2 regions of the Pseudomonas sp. MYb327 genome follow, and region 2 is predicted to be linked to the other one. Evidence: predicted binding sites of a transcription regulator. Region 2 holds the regulator's gene; the other holds the start of a gene.

Region 1 (5,902 bases), 2.1 Mb from region 2:
CCTCCCCCGCCGTCGCCCGGGCCAGATCGGAAATCCCCTGCACGTTGCGGTTGATCTCTTCGGTGACCGCCGACTGCTCTTCCGTCGCCGTCGCCACTTGGTGGTTCATGTCGCTGATGCGCTCGACCTGCCCGGTAATCGCGGTCAAGGACGCTCCGGTGCGCTGACTCGACTCGACCCCCGTGCCGGTGGCCGCTTGCCCCGAATGCATCGATGAAACTGCATTCTCCGCCCCTGCCTTGAGACTGCCGATCATCTGCTGAATCTCATCGGTCGACGATTGCGTGCGTCGCGCCAATGTCCGCACTTCATCGGCCACCACCGCGAACCCGCGCCCCATGTCCCCGGCGCGCGCCGCTTCAATGGCCGCGTTGAGCGCCAGCAAGTTGGTCTGTTCGGAAATTCCGCGAATCACCGCCAGTACCTGATCGATAGACGCGACCTGATTGGCCAACTCACCCACCGCGCCCGCTGCGAGGCCGATTTCATCGGACATGCTTTCTATATGGCGGATCGAACCACCGACCACTTCCCGCGCCTGCATTGCCTCGTCCCGCGCATTTTGCGAGGCGACCGCCGCGTTGCCGGCGTTTTGCGCGATTTCCTGCACGGTCAGGCCCATTTCGTGGACCGCGGTGGCGACCATGTCGGTCATTTCCTGCTGACGTCCGGATCGCTCAGCGGTGTTGTCCACCACCCGTGCGACCTGGCCGACGGCGGTGCGCAAGCGTTCGCTGGTGGTCAGCACTTCCCCGATCATGTCGCGCTGGCTGTCGAGGAACCGATTGAACCCGCGAGCCAGATCACCCAGCTCATCGGCACGACTGGCATCCAGCCGATGGGTCAAATCCCCACCACCGCTACCAATGGCCACCAGCGCCGCTGTTACTTGACGAATCGGGCGCACCAAGCCACGAGCAAGCAAAACCACCAGCAACAGGCACACCAGCGCCACGGCCAGGCCGATGCCGCTGCTCATCCACATGGCGCGTCGGGCTTCGGCATAGATTTGCGACTGCGGCACTTCGGCCACCAGTGTCCAGCCGAGATCTCGCAGAGGCAGGCTTAAGGCGAGAAAGTCTTCGCCATCGCGCACGAAGCTGCTGTTGGTGGCGGTTTTTTGACCCATGACCGATTGTGCCGCCGACGCACCAATCTGCTCGGCCAGGCTGCGTTTGCCGCTGAATTGCGCCTCGGGGTGAACCTGGACCAAACCGTCGGAACGCACGAGATAGACCTTGCCGCGCTCACCGAAACTGAAGTTGTGAATCAGCTCCGACAGCTCTTTCATGCTCAGGCCAAGGCCCGCAACGCCCACGACTTTGCCTGCCTTCTCGACTTTAAGGTCGATGAAAAGCGTCAATTCTCCGGTGGCTGTGTCGGTGTCGATATTGAGGGTGCGCGGCTGGTTGCTGTCGAGGAACGCATAGAACCAGGCGTCTTTCGGATTGGAACGGCTGAGAGTGCGGTCCAGGCCTTTTTCGGTGAAATAGTGGTTGGACGCGGTGCCGACAATCAGCGCGGTAAAAGCTTTGTGTTCGGCGCGGATGCCTTCGAGGTATGTGGTGAATGTTGCGGCCTGGGCACTGTTTTCACCCTCGGCCAGCCAGTCGCGCACCATGCTGTTGCTGGCGATGTCCTTGGCGGCGGTGAGCGGTTGAACGAGGATGCGCTCGATGTCGTTGCGCATCGCTTCGATGCTCGACGGCAGCGCTTGTTCAACCAGATAGCTCTGGGCGAGACGGTTGACCACGAGGGTATAAATGCCAACCACGATCAGGATACTGACCAACAGGGCGGTGCCCATGCTCAGGATCAACTGCCACTGAATACTGCGTCGCCAGAAATGCATGGAGCACCCCCAAAGAATAAGAGGCTGAAACACTGCAACAGCCGTGCCGATTGTATACAGCGCAAACGACAATTTATTCTTTGGTTGTGCGCAAAGCCGATCAGGCCTGATTGATCGTCTTGGAGATCACTTCAACCGTGGCGCTGACTTGCTCTTGGTAACGGTCGAGTTCGAGCTTGTGTTGCTTCTGCATTTCGATCTGCTGCGAACAAAGATTCATCGCGGCCAGTACCAGCAGGCGGTCACCGATCAGCGTCGGGTACTTCCGTTTGGTGTCGGCCAGGGCAGCTTTCAACATCATTGCAGCGTCCAGCAGGGTTTGCTCTTCCCCGGCCGGCGCCTTGATCGAATAGTCCTCCCCCAGGATCGAGACGACTTTTACCCCTGCGGCGTTGTAACTCATGCGCTGACAGGGCCAGCGCTGACGCGCTCAACCAGGGCCTGGATGCGTGCGGCGGTAGCGCCCTGTTTCTCTTCCTGCTCCATCAGGTTCAGTTGCAGGCTTTCGTTTTCATCCTTGGCCTGGGCCAGTTCGGCGCTCAGGGTCTGGTTGGTGCTGACCAACGTCTGGTTCTGTTGCACCAGGTCGCTGACCAGTTGTTCCAATTGGCTTAGGGATGTTTCCAACATTTTGATTTTCCAGGCATTTTCAAAGGGCGCGTACGATAAAGAAAAGTCACCACGGATGCCAGGGTTATCCAGGCGCAAGGCCTTGATTTTGCTGGCGAGTGACCTCCTTCGCGAACTTTAAAGACTGTGATTGACCCATCTGGTTCCTGCACTTCGTCGCCACAGCGTTTATGCGGCAAAAACGCGCAAGCGCTCAAGACTTTAGCCGCATGACCGATAAGCCACTCATACGTCAGCCTCGGCACTGCTCAAGTGCGCTCTTTTCGGTAACCACCATGTCCCTTCGTAATATGAATATCGCCCCGCGAGCGTTCCTCGGTTTTGCCCTGATCGGCGGCTTGATGATGGTGTTGGGGGTGTTTGCCCTGAACCAGATGAGCAAGATTCGCGGCGCTGCCGAAAACATCACCGTCACCAGCGTGCCGAGCATCACGAGCCTCGACGAGTTCACCCAACTGACCCTGCGTCTGCGCGTGTTGTCGTATCGTCTGCTGGTGAACCGCGAGCCAGACATTCAGCAAAAGACCATGGAGTTGCTGGATCTGCGCAATCAACAGATCCGCACCGCCCAGGCCACTTACGAAAAACTGATCAGCAGCCCGCAGGAGCGCGCCGCCTACGATCAATACGTGCAGTTGCTCGCGCAGTACCGCCAGATCGAAGACCGGATGAAGACCCTGTCGCGCAACAATCAGGTCGACGAACTGCGCAGCCTGCTCAACGCCGATTTGCTGAGCAACTCCGAAGCGGTCAACGCGGTGTTGAGCAAGCTGGTGGAGATCAACACCCAGCAGACCCTCGACACCAACCAGCAAGCGGCGGATCAGTACGACTCGGCGTTCAATCTGGTCATTACCCTGCTGGTCATTGCTACCGGCCTGACCGTGCTGTTCGCGTGGTTGCTGACCAACAGCATCACCAAACCGATCGCTAACGCCCTGAGCGCCGCCGAGCAAATCGCCGAAGGCAACCTGACTCGCCCGATCAAGGTCGACGGGGAGGACGAGGCTGGTCGCCTGCTGGCGGCGATGGCGAAGATGCAGGACAAACTGCGCGACACCCTGCAGCGGATTTCCGGTTCGGCAACGCAATTGGCGTCCGCTGCTGAAGAACTCAACAGCGTCACCGACGAAAGCGCCCGTGGCCTGACCCAGCAGAACAACGAAATCGAACAGGCCGCCACGGCGGTCAACGAGATGACCAGCGCCGTGGAAGAAGTCGCGCGCAACGCCGTCAGCACGTCCGAAGCGTCGAAAAACGCCACCACGTCCGCCGGCGACGGTCGTGATCTGGTGCAGGAAACCGTCAGCGCCATCGAACGCATGAGCGCCGATGTTCAGAGCACTGCGACCTTGATTGGCGACCTGGCCAATGAATCCCGTGACATCGGCAAGGTGCTGGATGTCATTCGCGGCCTGGCCGACCAGACCAACCTGCTGGCCTTGAACGCGGCCATTGAAGCCGCGCGGGCCGGTGAAGCGGGTCGCGGGTTTGCGGTGGTGGCGGACGAGGTTCGCGCCTTGGCCCACCGCACCCAGCAGTCCACCAGCGAAATCGAACGCATGATCGGCAGCATTCAGAGCGGCACCGAGCACGCCGTGGATTCGATGCGCAACAGCACCGAGCGCGCCGAGTCGACCCTGAACATCGCCCGTGGCGCCGGGATGTCGCTGGACACCATCAACAGCGCGATTGTCGAAATCAACGAGCGCAACCTGGTGATCGCCAGCGCTGCTGAAGAACAGGCGCAAGTGGCCCGGGAAGTGGATCGCAATCTGGTCAACATTCGGGACTTGTCGGTGCAATCGGCGACGGGTGCCAATCAGACGAGTGCGGCGAGCAGTGAGCTGTCGCGTTTGGCCGTAGACCTGAACACCATGGTTGGGCGGTTTAGCATCTAATCCATAGACGCCCCGATCTGTAGGAGCCGGCTTGCTGGCGATGGCGCCAGTGAAATCGCTATCGCCAGCCACCCGGCTCCTACAAGGATCGCGTAGGGCTGAAAGCGCGCCGGGCTTTTGATCTGCAAAAGCTTTTTGACAGCATCACATTTCAACAGGTTAGAATCGCTGGCACGCAGACTGCATGGTCAGTTTGTGCCCGCCTTTCAGCTTTCTGGAGTACTGCCTTTGAATGCGACGACCATCAACAGCCTGTTCTTGATCGGCGCGTTGCTGGTAGGTGCGAGCATTCTGGTGAGTTCCCTTTCTTCCCGCCTCGGCATCCCGATTCTGGTGATTATCCTGGCCGTGGGCATGGCCGCCGGCGTCGATGGCGGCGGCATTATTTTCGACAACTACCCCACGGCTTATCTGGTCGGCAACCTCGCACTGGCGGTGATCCTGCTCGACGGCGGCTTGCGCACCCGGGTATCGAGTTTCCGCGTGGCGTTATGGCCAGCGTTGTCGCTGGCGACTGTCGGGGTGTTGATTACCACCGGGCTGACCGGCATGGCCGCAGCCTGGTTGTTCGACCTGAATCTGATTCAAGGCTTGTTGATTGGCGCCATTGTCGGTTCCACCGACGCCGCCGCGGTGTTCTCGCTGCTGGGCGGCAAAGGCCTGAACGAACGGGTGACCGCCAGCCTGGAAATCGAATCCGGCAGCAACGACCCCATGGCGGTGTTCCTCACCGTGACCCTGATAGACATGCTTGCCAGCGGCCAGACCGGCCTGCACTGGAGCCTGCTGACTCACCTGCTGCGCGAGTTCGGCATCGGCGGCGTGATTGGCCTGGGCGGTGGCTGGTTGATGCTGCAACTGGTCAACCGCATCAACCTGGCCACCGGCCTCTATCCGATCCTGGTCATCGCCGGCGGCCTGGTGGTGTTCGCGCTGACCAACGCCTTGCATGGCAGCGGCTTCCTGGCGGTGTACTTGTGCGGCCTGGTGATCGGCAATCGCCCGGTGCGCAGCCGACACGGCATCCTGCACATGCTCGACGGCATGGCCTGGCTCGCACAGATCGGCATGTTTCTGGTGTTGGGCCTGCTGGTCACGCCTCACGACTTGCTGCCGATTGCCCTGCCGGCTCTCGCCCTGGCGCTGTGGATGATTCTGTTTGCCCGGCCACTGTCGGTGATCGTTGGCCTGTTGCCGTTCAAGGCGTTCCACGGCCGCGAGAAGGTCTTCATTTCCTGGGTCGGCTTGCGCGGCGCAGTCCCGATCATTCTGGCGGTGTTCCCGCTGATGGCTGGCCTGCCCAATGCCCAGCTCTACTTCAACCTTGCCTTCTTTATCGTGCTGGTTTCGCTGCTGGTGCAGGGCACGAGCCTGCCGTGGGTGGCAAAGCTTTTGAAAGTGACCGTTCCGCCAGAGCCTGCGCCGATCTCTCGCTCCGCCCTCGAAGTCCACGTCACCAGCGAGTGGGAGCTGTTCGTTTATCGCCTCGGCGCGGAAAAATGGTGCATCGGCTCGCCCC
Region 2 (5,902 bases):
TCTTCGCCGACCAGTTCCAGGTTGATCTCTTTCTTGAGCTGGCGAGCCAGGTCACGAACCAGGCGCGGGAAGCGCCCGAAAACTTTCTTGATCGGTTGCATCCGGGTCTTCATGACCGCGGTTTGCAGGTCGGCCGTGACCACATCAAGGTTCGACACTGCCTTGGACATGGCCTCATCGGCGCTGTTGGCACCCAGGCGAACCAGGCGGTTACGCACCAGAACCAACTCGCCGACCATGTTCATGATTTCGTCGAGACGCGCGGTATCAACCCGCACAGTGGTCTCGGCTTCACTGGCCGGTTTTTCCGCCGGCGCCGAAGCGGGTGCGCGAGCTGGCGCCGGCGCCGCAGCGGGTGCGGGTGTCGGTGCTTCAGCTTTGGGCTCAGGCGCCTTGGCCACGGGTTTCGGTGCAGCAGCCTTGGCCACTGGCGCGGCAACGGCAGCATTGGCACCGCTGGCGCTGCCGACTTCAAACTTGCCTTTGCCGTGCAACTCGTCGAGCAGCGCTTCGAATTCGTGATCGGTGATCAGATCGCTGCCGGCCGCGGCGGCGGTAGGCGCCGCTGGCGTCGGCACCGACGCGATGGCCGACTCCAGCGCATCGACAGCAAAGTTGCCTTTGCCATGAAGCTGGTCGAGCAGAGATTCGAATTCGTCGTCGGTAATGTCGGAGCTGTCGCCTGCCGCTTTCGGGGCTTGCGGCGCCGCTGGTGCAGCCGACGGGGCCACCGCGTCGACGGCGAACTGGCCTTTACCGTGCAACTGGTCGAGCAACGACTCGAACTCGGCATCGGTGATTTCGTCGCTGGCCGCCGCATCGCTGGCTGGCGCAGGAGCATCCGCCGGCGCCTCGGCCTGGGCCTTGACGGCGTTCAGCGAGTCCAGCAGCTGTTCGAATTCATTGTCGGTGATGTCACCCGATTCGCTTTCGGTAATGGCTGCTTCAACCACTTCAGCGACAGGCGCAGGAGCGGCCTCGTCAGCCGATTGCGGCTCGGCCAGACGTGCCAGGGCAGCAAGCAATTCAGGTGTGGCAGCCGTGATCGGGCTGCGCTCGCGGACTTCGCTGAACATGCTGTTCACCGCGTCCAGCGCTTCGAGAACAACGTCCATCAATTCCGAGTCGACGCGACGCTCACCCTTGCGCAGGATGTCGAACACGTTCTCGGCGATGTGACAGCACTCCACCAGCTCGTTGAGCTGGAGGAAGCCGGCGCCCCCTTTTACAGTGTGAAAACCGCGAAAAATTGCATTGAGCAAGTCCGCATCATCCGGTCGGCTTTCCAGCTCGACCAGTTGCTCGGACAGTTGCTCTAGAATCTCGCCGGCCTCAACCAGGAAATCCTGAAGGATCTCTTCATCGGCGCCGAAGCTCATTAATGGTGTGCTCCTAACAGGTCTAAAAACCTAAAAAACCTGAAAATCTAAAATCCCAGGCTGGATAGCAAATCGTCCACATCGTCCTGACCGGACACAACGTCTTCTCTTTTATCGGCATGAATCTGCGGACCTTCACCCTGAGAGAGATGTTTTTGTGGATCTTTTTCTGCAAGCATCGCTTCACGGTCATGTTCGATGCCCGCGAAGCGGTCTACCTGGCTGGCCATGAGCACGAGCTTGAGCAGGTTGCTTTCAACTTCGGTGACCAGTTGGGTCACACGCTTGATCACCTGACCGGTGAGGTCCTGATAATCCTGGGCGAGCAGAATGTCGTTGAGGTTGCTCGACACAGCGCGATTGTCTGCGCTGCTGCGTGCCAGGAATCCATCGACTCGCCGAGCCAGTTCGCGGAACTCTTCGGCGCCGACTTCGCGGCGCATGAACCGTCCCCAATCCGTGCTCAACGCCTGGGCTTCGTCAGCCAGGCTGTTGACCAGTGGCGTGGCGTTTTCCACCAGGTCCATGGTGCGGTTGGCAGCAGCCTCGGTCAGCTTGACCACATACCCCAGACGCTCGGTGGCGTCGGTGATTTGCGACACTTCCTCGGCTTGCGGCATGTTCGGGTCAATCTGGAAATTGACGATCGCGCTATGTAGCTCGCGGGTGAGCTTGCCCACTTCCTGATACAGGCCGCGGTCACGGGTCTGGTTGAGCTCATGGATCAATTGCACAGCATCGCCAAACCTGCCTTTTTCAAGGCTCGCGACCAGTTCGACGGCGTGTTTTTTCAGGGTCGATTCAAAATCGCCCTGCGAAGATTCGTTATGCCCCATAGCTCCCCCGTGGCGCAGTTCAACCGATGCGTTCGAAAATCTTCTCGATTTTTTCTTTCAACGCCTGGGCCGTGAAGGGCTTGACTACATAGCCGTTTACACCGGCCTGGGCTGCTTCGATGATCTGTTCGCGCTTGGCTTCAGCGGTCACCATCAGCACTGGCAAGTGCTTGAGTTTTTCATCGGCACGCACGTGGCGCAGCAGATCGATACCGGTCATGCCAGGCATGTTCCAGTCCGTCACCAGAAAGTCGATGCTCCCGCTGTTGAGCACCGGAATGGCCGTGGTGCCATCGTCGGCCTCGACCGTGTTGGTGAACCCAAGGTCACGCAACAGGTTTTTTATGATCCGCCGCATCGTTGAGAAGTCATCAACGATGAGGATTTTCATGTTCTTGTCCAATTCGACCTCCAAGCAGACTAAAACGCGCCCAGCACCTGGACGCGCCATTTCAATCAATCTGGCAAAGCACTCGATGACTGTCTGGAGTACAACGGATCGAGACCGGCGCGGTTCAACACCCCACCAGCCACGTCGCAGTGCCCCCACACTGCCTTCAGCGCGCTCGCCACTCTCCCAAACGCCCCCGCAAACGGGCCGCGCACTGGCTGTGTAACTGGCTGACCCGAGATTCGCTAACCCCCAGGACTTCACCGATTTCCTTGAGATTCAACTCTTCGTCGTAGTACAGCGCCAACACCAGTCGCTCACGCTCCGGCAAATTGGCAATCGCGTCCGCCAGCGCCGCCTGGAAGCGTTCATCTTCCAGGTCGCGTGACGGCTCGAGATGAGCACTCGCGCCATCCTCGTGCAGCCCTTCGTGTTCGCCGTCCTGCAACAGATCGTCGAAACTGAATAATCGGCTGCCGAGGGTGTCGTTCAAAATCCCGTAATAATCGTCGAGACTCAATTGGAGTTCGGCCGCAACTTCGTGATCTTTAGCGTCACGGCCGGTTTTAGCTTCAATCGAGCGAATAGCATCGCTGACCATCCGGGTATTGCGGTGGACCGAACGTGGCGCCCAGTCCCCTTTGCGCACTTCATCGAGCATGGCGCCGCGGATTCGAATGCCCGCGTACGTTTCGAAACTCGCGCCTTTGCTGGCGTCGTATTTTGTTGATACTTCAAGCAGGCCGATCATCCCGGCCTGAATCAGGTCTTCGACCTGGACACTGGCCGGCAGGCGCGCCAGCAAGTGGTAGGCAATGCGTTTGACCAGTGGCGCGTAACGCTCGATCAGCTCGTACTGCGCGTCACGCGCCGACTTCTTGTAGAGGTTGTAACCGCTGGCCGTCATAGCACGGGTCCTGCCGTTTGTTGCACGAGGCGCTCGACGAAAAACTCCAGGTGCCCGCGCGGGTTGGCTGGCAGCGGCCAGGTATCGACCTTTTGGGCGATGGCCTTGAACGCCAGCGAGCACTTGGAACGCGGGAACGCTTCGTAGACCGCGCGCTGCTTCTGCACGGCCTTGCGCACGCTTTCGTCGTACGGCACAGCGCCGACGTATTGCAGGGCGACGTCCAGGAAGCGGTCAGTGACCTTGGTCAGTTTGGCGAACAGGTTACGGCCTTCCTGCGGGCTCTGGGCCATATTGGCCAGGACGCGGAAACGATTCATGCCGTAATCGCGGTTGAGCAATTTGATCAATGCGTAGGCGTCAGTGATCGAAGTCGGCTCGTCGCAGACCACCAGCAACACTTCTTGCGCAGCGCGTACGAAACTGACTACCGAGTCACCAATACCTGCAGCGGTGTCGATCACCAGCACGTCGAGGTTGTCGCCAATATCGCTGAAAGCCTGGATCAGACCGGCGTGTTGCGCCGGGCTCAAGTGAACCATGCTCTGGGTGCCGGAAGCCGCCGGAACGATGCGGATACCGCCCGGTCCTTGCAACAGCACGTCGCGCAGTTCGCAGCGGCCTTCGATCACGTCGGCCAGAGTACGTTTGGGTGTCAGTCCCAGCAGAACGTCGACGTTCGCCAGGCCCAGGTCGGCGTCCAGCAACATGACGCGCCGGCCAAGCTCAGCCAAAGCCAGGGACAAGTTCACTGACACGTTAGTTTTCCCGACGCCACCTTTGCCGCCGGTCACCGCGATCACCTGTACGGGATGCATGCTGCCCATGTTATTTCTTTACCTTGTCTTGCATAGACGGAGGCCACATTACTGGCTGCGCGTTCTCAACCGGAACAATGCATGGCAGACCATCGATGTAGGTACAAAAACTATTCATTTTTACCTCAGCCAACCTGCTTGGTCGGACTGTGGTAGATGTCAGCGAACATGTCAGCCATGGCTTCTTCGCTGGGTTCTTCCTGCATTTGCACGCTGACGGCGCGGCTAACCAACTGATGACGACGCGGCAGATGCAAATCATCCGGAATCCGCGGGCCATCGGTCAGGTAGGCCACTGGCAATTCATGACTGATGGCCAGGCTCAACACCTCGCCCAGACTGGCCGTTTCATCCAGTTTAGTCAGAATGCAGCCGGCAAGCCCGCAACGCTTGTAACTGTGATAAGCGGCGGTTAGAACCTGTTTCTGGCTGGTGGTTGCCAGGACCAGATAATTTTTTGATTTGATGCCACGACCGGCCAGGCTTTCGAGCTGCATGCGCAGCGCCGGATCGCTGGCCTGCAGGCCGGCGGTGTCGATCAGCACCACGCGCTTGCGCAGCAGTGGATCCAGCGCCTGCACCAGCGATTGCCCCGGATCGACGTGCGTCACCGATACGTTGAGAATCCGACCGAGGGTCTTGAGTTGTTCCTGGGCGCCGATGCGGAAGCTGTCCATGCTCACCAGCGCGATGTTCTGCGCGCCGTATTTGAGCACGTAACGAGCAGCCAGCTTGGCCAGGGTGGTGGTCTTGCCCATGCCGGCAGGGCCGACCATGGCAATCACGCCGCCCTCTTCCAGCGGTTCAATTTCCGGCGTGGCAATCATTCGCGCCAGATGCGCCAGCAACATGCGCCAGGCCTGACGAGGTTCTTCAATATCGGTAATCAGCGCGAGCAAATCCCGCGACAACGGGCCGGACAGCCCGATGCGTTGCAAACGGCGCCAGAGGTTGGCCTGAGCCGGGCGGCTGCCCTGCAGTTGATTCCAGGCCAGGGAGCCAAGCTGTACTTCCATCAGCTCGCGCAGGCTGTTGAGTTCGGAACGCATGGAGTCGAACGCCCGTGGATCAACACCGCTGGAGGCAGGCGCCGGGGCTGGCGCAGGACGACGAGGCTCGCTGTAGGTCGGTTCGATCAGTGGTTCGGCGGCGGTCAGCGGCAGGCCGGCGAACAACTGGCGATTGGTCGCATTGTCGCTCTCGCCATCACTTCGCAGGCTCAATTCGGCCTGGGCGGTGACGATCCGCGACTGAGTCTTGCGCAACTCGTCTTCGAGCTCCATGTTCGGCACGCGCGGGGCCAACGCCGACAGCTTGTAATCCAGGGCAGCCGTCAGCTCGACACCACCGGCGATGCGGCGGTTGCCAATGATGGCGGCATCGGCGCCCAGCTCATCACGAACCAGCTTCATGGCCTGACGCATATCGGCGGCGAAAAAACGCTTAACTTGCATAAACCACTACCCTCAGCCGTTGGGCCCTACTGTCGCAACGATGGTCACTTGCTTGTTGTCAGGAATTTCCTGGTACGCCAACACGTGCAAACCCGGGACTGCCAGTCGGCCAAATCG

What was found. The regulator FliA, encoded in region 2, starts transcription of late flagellar genes. The targets are predictions, from matches to a motif close to CTAAAGTTTNNNNNNNNNNNGCCGNTAA.
Region 1: a site for FliA is predicted at 2,675-2,702, ahead of ABVN21_RS21305 (methyl-accepting chemotaxis protein). Genes of this name have one in related genera too.

The regions. Positions count from the first base shown of each region.
Region 1 covers NZ_CP159258.1:4,736,128-4,742,029, forward strand. Annotated here, with positions in the region: gene ABVN21_RS21290 (methyl-accepting chemotaxis protein) at 1-1,852, opposite strand, end outside; gene ABVN21_RS21295 (cell division protein ZapA) at 1,953-2,255, opposite strand; gene ABVN21_RS21300 (hypothetical protein) at 2,252-2,482, opposite strand; gene ABVN21_RS21305 (methyl-accepting chemotaxis protein) at 2,758-4,383, shown strand; gene ABVN21_RS21310 (potassium/proton antiporter) at 4,612-5,902, shown strand, end outside.
Region 2 covers NZ_CP159258.1:715,963-721,864, reverse strand. Annotated here, with positions in the region: gene ABVN21_RS03235 (chemotaxis protein CheA) at 1-1,379, opposite strand, end outside; gene ABVN21_RS03230 (protein phosphatase CheZ) at 1,427-2,215, opposite strand; gene ABVN21_RS03225 (chemotaxis response regulator CheY) at 2,235-2,606, opposite strand; gene fliA (RNA polymerase sigma factor FliA) at 2,773-3,513, opposite strand; gene fleN (flagellar synthesis regulator FleN) at 3,510-4,340, opposite strand; gene flhF (flagellar biosynthesis protein FlhF) at 4,457-5,785, opposite strand; gene flhA (flagellar biosynthesis protein FlhA) at 5,798-5,902, opposite strand, start outside.